DNA from 2 places in the Exiguobacterium sp. s7 genome. Region 2 is predicted to be linked to the other one. Evidence: a T-box and tRNA genes for the amino acid it is inferred to sense, from the RefSeq annotation. Region 2 holds a T-box; the other holds one or more tRNA genes.
What was found. The T-box of region 2 lies ahead of argS (arginine--tRNA ligase). A T-box ahead of a tRNA ligase gene usually reads a tRNA of that ligase, here a tRNA-Arg.

Region 1: it has a tRNA-Arg gene. The T-box ahead of argS (arginine--tRNA ligase) is inferred to sense a tRNA for this amino acid. The anticodon was not compared.

The regions. Positions count from the first base shown of each region.
Region 1 covers NZ_JACSLO010000013.1:26,530-30,763, forward strand. Annotated here, with positions in the region: gene KNP79_RS13155 (sugar-binding transcriptional regulator) at 1-783, opposite strand, end outside; gene KNP79_RS13160 (glutaredoxin family protein) at 896-1,153, opposite strand; gene KNP79_RS13165 (RNA polymerase factor sigma-54) at 1,155-2,300, opposite strand; tRNA gene KNP79_RS13170 (tRNA-Arg) at 2,424-2,496, shown strand; gene clpP (ATP-dependent Clp endopeptidase proteolytic subunit ClpP) at 2,648-3,223, shown strand; gene KNP79_RS13180 (MerR family transcriptional regulator) at 3,265-3,960, opposite strand; gene KNP79_RS13185 (hypothetical protein) at 4,018-4,234, opposite strand, start outside.
Region 2 covers NZ_JACSLO010000003.1:216,295-220,528, forward strand. Annotated here, with positions in the region: gene KNP79_RS06170 (GGDEF domain-containing protein) at 1-1,146, opposite strand, end outside; T-box leader at 1,299-1,511, shown strand; gene argS (arginine--tRNA ligase) at 1,564-3,246, shown strand; gene KNP79_RS06180 (metallophosphoesterase family protein) at 3,284-3,862, opposite strand; gene KNP79_RS06185 (YajQ family cyclic di-GMP-binding protein) at 3,859-4,234, opposite strand, start outside.

The sequences.
Region 1 (4,234 bases), on a different contig from region 2:
CATCCGCAAATGCTCTGGTGACGCGTGACGGCGTTTCGCCATCGTTTCCGCCTCACCAATTCCATGTACCACAATTCGCGCCGCTCTAATCATTTCCAGGACATTTTTTATGCTAGGTTCCTCCACCATCCGCTCGAACGTCTCTTGCGAAACCTCGTCCGGAATGTGGAGTAAATGATAGTCGGCATGGGCCCGGTCGGCCATTCGAGAACAGACGGTGTTCGCCTGTAACTCAAGCGTCTCCCCGAGTCCGCCGCGTGCCGGCACGAAATGCATCGGCCGTTCTTTTTTATCGGGCGACATCATGGCCGCAACCGATGCCATCGTCGTCCCGCCTGTGACCGCGATGATATTGTCGTCAGGTGCCAGTCGCGCTTTCAGCTGCGCGACGGCGGCCCGACCGATATCTCGCTGGACCCAGAACGTCTCGTCGGAATCACCCGGTACGATGACGACTTGGCGAACGCCTAGTTTTCGCTCGAGTTCTCGTGCGACTTCCGAGATTCCTAGGATCTCCCCCATGACCTCGTGCAAGTCTCTGAGAACGTTTCGGCCCGATTCCGTAAGGGAAATACCTTGAGTAGCGACCATCAATAGACCTTGGTCTTTCAAAAAGTCGACTTCTCGTCTTAGGATTCGTTCCGTCAGCCCGAGGCTTGTGGCGAGTGTCCGGCGACCGATTGGCTGCATCAACCGGACGTAATGTAAGATGTCGTAACGATGTCGGAGCGTATCGAGCATGTCGGGAACGATTTGCTTCTGAACTTGAATCAGCTGCTGGATCATACTCATTCCCCCTCGACTTAAAGCGTGGACAATTTTTGTCCCACTTTTATATTTGCGTCCCACCGCTACGACTTCATCTTATCAATGACCTTTCCGTCTTGCAACCCCTTCAAACGTTTTTTTTCGATGTAAGCGTATACTTAACAAAATCTTCAACTTTACTGTCATCGTATCGCCCTTGACTAATGACGCGCCCCTCGTGTAAGACGACGGGGATCTCGAACAAGTACTTCGCCTCGAGTTCTTCGTTGCCCGTGATGTCGACCTGCTCGAGTTCGAACGGATAGTCTTCCATGAGCCATTCGAGCATGACGAGTGCCTCCTCGCAGAGCGAACAGTTGGCACGCCGGTATAATGTCAGCACCATGTCAGTCCCCTCCTTTCCATAGTTGTCGTTCCCGCTCCCGCGAGTTTCCAAAACCGAGCGCTTCCCGATAGTTCGCCACGGTCCGTCGTGTCACCGTATAGCCGATCCGGGCCAACTCTCGCATGAGTGCGGCGTCACTCAAAGGTGACGTCTCTTGTTGAATCAGTTCGGCGAGCGCCTTTTTCACCATGAACGGCGATTGCCCATGATCCGTGGACCTGACGAAAAAGTGGCGCCACGCCATGACACCGCCCTCGGTCGCCACATACTTTCCTTGGATGGCCCGTCCGACGGTCGACTCGTGCTTGCCGATCCGTTCGGCGACTTCTTTCCGCGTCAACGGATGCAAGACGAGGTTGCCGTCGAGCCAGTCCGCCTGACGTTCCGCGATGACCGTCCATACTGAATGAAGCGTCGCGTTCCGCATCTCGAGCGTCTCGTGCCACCACTTCGCCTCGCGGTCGTCCCCGATTCGAGCCACATCGAGCGTTGGGCTGAACCATGTTGTCACAAGCTCACCGTCACGCCGGACGACTTCGAGTTCCGGTACGATATGCTCGGTTCCTTCATATAATATTGGTGTTTTCGGTAACGTCGCCACGATACGGGTCACCCGGTCGAACTCGGCCACCGAGATGTCGAGTCGTCCCGGGATGTCATCAACGTTCGCGTCGAGCGCCTCGAACACGTCCAAGACGAGCGGGTCGTCATGTTCAATCGCATGCCGGTACTGACAGTCCCGCTCATTCTTCGCCCCGATCCCCGTCGGTTCTAAAAACAAGAGCGCCTGGCGTGCCGCCTCAATGTCCGCCACATCGACCTCGAACCGATGGGCGAGCACGAAGTCACTATCAGGTAAGAGGCCGCGGTGGTCTAGCGCGAGGACGAGTCGCTTTTGAAGCATACGTTGGACCTCGTTCCCACTTCCTTCCTCGATTTGTTCGAACAGACGCGACTCGAACCCGCTCGCCGTGTCCTCCACCCATTCGACCGCACCGCTGCCGATGGCGATGTTCGGGTTCCGCTTTGACAAGCGGCCGAGCTGAAAAGCGATCGCGGTCCGGTCTGCTTCGAGAACCGGCAGACGCCTGACCATGTCCTGGGTCAGCTGTTGCTTTTGAAGTTGCTGTTGTTCTTGGCGTTGCATCGGTCACACCCCTCTCGTTTCCTATTGTAGCGAAAGGCGGGAAAACGCGCTCAAAAAAAAGTGAGACGAACAGGATTGCTTTTTTAAAAAAACAAATGTATAATAAATCGTGTCAGAGAACATGCACCCGTAGCTCAGGGGATAGAGCACTGGTTTCCGGTGCCAGGTGTCGGGAGTTCGAATCTCTCCGGGTGTATCAAAGAAAGAGGTCAGGCAGATGCCTGGCCTCTTTTGTCGTTTTAGAATCGTCAAACCGTGGAATAGGTCAAAAACGATGACTATCGTTTGACCAACATTGACTATAGCGGTATGATATGTTTACAACCTACATAAAGGAGGCAGATTCAATGTTAATTCCAACAGTTATCGAACAAACAGGTCGCGGGGAACGCGCGTACGATATTTACTCACGCTTGCTCAAGGACCGCATCATCTTGCTCGGAAGTGCGATCGACGACAACGTCGCCAACTCGATCGTTGCCCAGCTCCTCTTCCTTGCAGCCGAGGACCCAGATAAGGACATCTCACTTTACATCAACAGCCCGGGTGGTTCGATCACTTCCGGAATGGCGATTTATGACACGATGAACTTCATCAAACCGAACGTGTCGACGATTTGTATCGGAATGGCCGCATCGATGGGTGCCTTCTTGCTCCAAGCCGGTGAAAAAGGCAAACGCTTCGCGCTTCCAAACGCGGAGATCATGATTCACCAACCGCTCGGCGGTACGCAAGGTCAAGCATCGGACATCAAGATCCATGCTGAACGCATCATCAAGATGCGCGAGAAATTGAACCAAATCATGGCCGACAACACAGGCCAGCCGCTTGAAGTCATCGAGCGCGACACAGAGCGCGACTACTTCATGTCAGCTGAACAAGCGAAAGACTACGGTCTCATCGACAAGGTCATGACGCGTTAATCCAAAAGCGCCTTTCCCAACTCCGGGAAAGGCGCTTCTTTTTATTGGACAGGTAACCAAATTTCAATCAAGTCGTCAGCTCCGTCTTGCCCATGAATGTAGCGCTCAAAATCGAGTGCATCCCGCAACGTTACATCCGGCAACGCTAGAAGTTGATTATACGTCGTGGGGATGGCCGGGATTCCGCCTTCGACCGTGGCGACAAGATAACGTCCTGCCGACAGTTCAACCTGTCTTCCCTCTTCTCCTATGACAGGATCAGTCATCCCTGCTAGATAAGCTTCTTCTTTCGCTAAACAGACGCCATATGATTCGTCTGTCGTCAGCTCTGGTTGCAATTTTTCCCAAACGAATGGGATTGTGGTGAGTTCGGATACATAGCCGTTCACGATTTTCGGTCGGTCCCACATCTCATAACGTACTTTCATTGAATCTCCCCCTGTTTGCATCCATTTGATTTGTTGCTCGACTTGTCGCAACGCCTCGATTTCGCGTTGGACCTCATCAAGTCTGCTGTCGAGTAACTCGCTCACACTTTCTGCCGTTTGAATTTGTTCGAGCGAGATACCCATTTGGCGTAGTAACTTGATTTCGTTCAGGCGTCTTATTTCTTCCATCCCGTATAACCGATACTGATTATCTAAACGAGTCGGTCGTACGAGTCCTTTCGCTTCATACCATTTGATTGCTTTAGTGGACAACCCCGTTAGATGGACCACTTTTCCGATTTGAATCATTGGCGTCCCCCCTTCTCGTTGATCATAAAGCCGCCCGTAGCGGACAGGTCAACTCTTTTATTCCTCGACCTCGACCCCGAACACATAGCGGCTATCGCCTTGCGGCCATTCCCCGCCCGTCTCAAACAAATAGACGCCCGGTTCGTCGGGCACGACGGGTTCAGACCGTACGAGCTCCCCATCGATGATTTGATGGAATGAGGCGTTCGACGGCTCGGCATGGAACTCGACATCAATCTCGGCACCCGGTTCGACGGGCACGAGCTGCAAGTCG
Region 2 (4,234 bases):
ACGGCTGATCGTCCGGTTGAACGACTTGAGAAGTTTGACGATTTCACGTTGGATGGTCGGGGGATACCCATAGACGTGTTCACCCGTCATGACGAGCCACGTGCGAATCCCTTCGATCTCCTCGGACCGAACCGAGATGAAACTATGATAGTCGTCGTCAAATTCGTTCGACAGTGGTGCGTCCCATTCGAAGCGCATCTCATATTCGACCGAGGCTTCGTTCGGATAAGCGTGATCGAGCAAATCGAACACGATGTGACGGTCAATCGGCTGACGCGTCTTCAAATCAAAGTACAGGGTACGGTCGAACAGTTTAAACTCGACGAACCCTTCGTCATAGTGATTGAGCCGCTCACATTGACTGAGAAACACTTCGATGGCTTGCGCCTCGCTCTGCGATAACGACACGGCTTCTTTTGCCTCATCATACTGTTCAATCAACGATTTAAAGGCGTCTTGCCGGCCTTTTTGGATGATGAGCCGCTTGATGAAGAACGTCAACGCGGCAGCGATGCTACTGACGACTAGTAAATTCGTCTCCCGGAACAACGAGGCCGCCAAAATGAAGACGAGACTGACGATATACGTATAAAACGCGATGCTCAGAAAATCGCGGACCGGGATGTCGACGCGGAACCACCAACCGACTTGATACTTTTGCACGACCGTGTTCAAGATGATGGCCAGAATCAAACCGGCGAGCGGCAGGAACGAGTCTTGAGAATAGAAGCCGAGACCGGTCACACCACCAAGCGCCAAGTAAACACCGGCTGGGATGGCAATCTCCAAGAAAGACGTGATGGCGTTCCAAGGATACGTGAAGCGGAAGCGTCGAAGCGCGACGCGCGGTTTCAAGTTGACGAACTGGAAGACGAGGAGACCAATCTGATTGACGAAAAGCGCCGTCTCGAAATCAAAAAACAAGAAAATGATGAGGACGATACTTTCCGAAAACGTGAAGTAGACGCCTTTCCGTTCGATGGAGTCCATTTGAAAAATGATGACAAGGAGCGCGATCAAGATGAACGGCAACGGCTCGATGGCGGGTATGTTCAATACGCCTGTGGCGAACAAGGTGATTGTCGATATGAGTAAAACACTCCATATGCTCCAACCAAGGACGGACATCTTGCGAAAATGGTTCATGGTTCCCTCCTATGTGGGAAAATTCGATATGTATGGTAGGAGATTCGGCACAATCATGCCCGAGTCCTGCCTATTCATCATAATGGCGGAATTCTAGCATTGAGTCTATATGAAATATCCTCTATAATGAAATTGCTTTTCAACCACATAGACGAAAGTCGATGAAAAAGAGAGTAACGATCGTTCCGTCAACAAAGCGACCTAGGGATTGGTGAGAGCCTAGGCTGACAAACATCGCGAAACGCACTTTTGAGATGCTGCCCGAACCTTAGTAGGCGTAGCCGGGGGACCCCCGTTATCACCGATAAAGCGGTCTGCGTCAAGCAGGCAAGAAGAGTGGTACCGCGGGCCATCCCGTCTCTTTGCATCTGTGCAAAGGGCGTTTTTTTTATGAAAATTTTATAAGGAGGAATTGTAATGAGTTATGAACGCAAATATGCGGAAGCCTTGTCCCGTGTCATCGGGGACGAGTTGACGCTTGACCAAATTGAAGCTCTAATTGAAAAACCAAAACATGAGGCACACGGGGACCTTGCTTTCCCTTGCTTCCAACTCGCGAAAGCCTACCGGAAAGCGCCGGTCATGATCGCGACTGATATCGCGAACGATTTGAACGATGAATTGTTCACAAAAGTCGAGGCGGCTGGACCATACGTGAACGTCTTCTTGAGCCGTGACGTCGTGTCACAAGAAATCATCAACATGGTGCTCGACGAAAAAGCGGACTATGCGACGCACGCAACCCGCAACGAGACAATCGTGACCGACTTCTCGTCACCGAACATCGCCAAACCGTTCTCGATGGGACACCTCCGTTCAACGGTAATCGGGAACGCCATTAACCAGATCGCCCGTAAAAACGGCTACGACGTCGTTGGGGTCAACCACCTTGGGGACTGGGGGACACAGTTTGGAAAACTGATGGTCGCCTATAAAAAATGGGGCAACGAGGAAGCGGTACGTGAGCATCCGATTGCCGAATTGTTGAAGCTTTACGTTCACTTCCATGAAGAGGCGAAGACGCAACCGGAACTTGAGGACGAAGGCCGTGCTTGGTTCAAGAAACTTGAAGATGGCAACGAAGAAGCGACAGAGCTATGGACGTGGTTCCGTGACGAGTCGCTCAAAGAGTTCCAAAAAGTATACGACTTGCTCGGCGTCGAGTTCGACAGCTTCCACGGGGAGGCGTTCTACAACGACAAGATGGACCGCATCGTCGCCATGCTCGAAAAGAAGAACCTTCTCGTCGAAAGTGAAGGGGCGATGGTCGTCTCACTCGAAGACGAGAACTTGCCGCCATGCTTGATTAAAAAGAAAGATGGCGCGACGCTTTATGCGACACGTGACTTGGCAGCGGCCGTTTATCGTCATGAGACGTATAACTTCGTCCAAGCGAACTACGTCGTCGGCGGCGAACAGGCGCTTCACTTCAAGCAGTTGTTCTCGGTCCTCCGTAAACTCGGCTACGACTTCGTCGATGGCATGCACCACGTGCCGTTCGGTTTGATTTTGCAAGAAGGGAAAAAGATGTCGACACGTAAAGGTCGCATCGTCCTGCTCGAAGAAGTGCTGAAAGAAGCAATCGAGAAAGCTCAAGGCAACATCGCCCAGAAGAACCCAGAACTTGCGAACGCGGACGATGTGGCACGTATGGTCGGTGTCGGCGCGGTCATCTTCCACGACTTGAAGAACGAGCGCATCAACAACATCGAGTTCGACCTCGACAGCATGCTCAAGTTTGAAGGCGAGACAGGCCCGTACGTGCAGTACACGAACGCGCGTGCGAACTCGCTCCTCCGTAAAGGCAACTACGACGGCTCGACATTCACGGGTGCGGATGACGACCACACGTGGGGCGTCGTGACGATGCTCAACGCGTTCCCACACGTGATCACACGTGCCCATGAGCGCCGTGAACCGTCTATCATCAGCCGTTACGTCCTCGACTTGGCGCAATCGTTCAACAAGTATTACGGCCATGTCCGTGTACTCGAAGAAGATGCTGGTAAACAGTCGCGTCTCGCCCTCGTCAAAGCGGTGACGATCGTATTGACAGAAGGACTCCGTTTGATCGGTGTTCAAGCTCCAGAAGAAATGTAAGCACAAACAAGGGACCCTTTTGAGGGGGTCCCTTTTCCTATGCCTTCATTCGTGTGACTGTCCGGGTTTTTGTATCGTACAAACACCATTCCCGGTCGAAGATGACGGCGCCGACGTTGATGACGTACCGTTTTTTCTTCAATGTGAACGGTTTCCCGATTTCCCAGGGAATCGAACGGCCTTTCCGGTAAATCCCCGGGATATGGCTGTGGCCGATAAAGACGAGCGGATACTTGCCTTTCTCGACGATCGGTTCCCAGTCCGGACTCCAGTTCACTTGATGGCCATGCAAGAACAACGCCTCATCGAGCGTCGTCTGTTCCGGTAATAATGAAATCCGCGTCTTAACTGGATGCGACACGACGAGCACCTCGTCAATCCGTTCTTCTTGATTGCCACGCAGGCTCGGGAACGTGAGCAGCGCCTCGTAATCCGGATCGTACGTCACGACGTCGGACACTTCGTGGAACCGTTCGTTCCGTCGCTTTTTGCCAATGTGGCATTCATATAAATCGCCGAGGCAGAGGATATGCTCTGTCTCACGCCGGACCGACTCGAGCACGGCTTTCAAATCATCAAACGAACCATGTGGGTCACTGATGATGGCGAGTTTCATCGGTAGTTTGTGAATTGGGCATCGACGGACAATTCGAGCTCACGGACGAGCTGCATGACGGCTTGAAGGTCATCGCGCGACTTGGCTGTCACACGGATTTGATCGTCTTGGATTTGCGACTTCACTTTCAATTTTGATTCTTTAATGGCGTTGTTGATTTTTTTCGCATCGTCTTTATCGATACCGCTCTTCAACTTGACGCGTTGACGGACGGTGCCACCGAGGGCGCGCTCGATTTTCTGGTAGTCAAGGTTTTTCGTCGGCACGCCGCGCTTGATCAATTTCGAGATCATGACGTCCTTCAATTGCTCGAGCTTGTAGTCGTCATCTGAGACGAGGACGAGGTCGCCGTTGTCGAGTGACATCTCACTC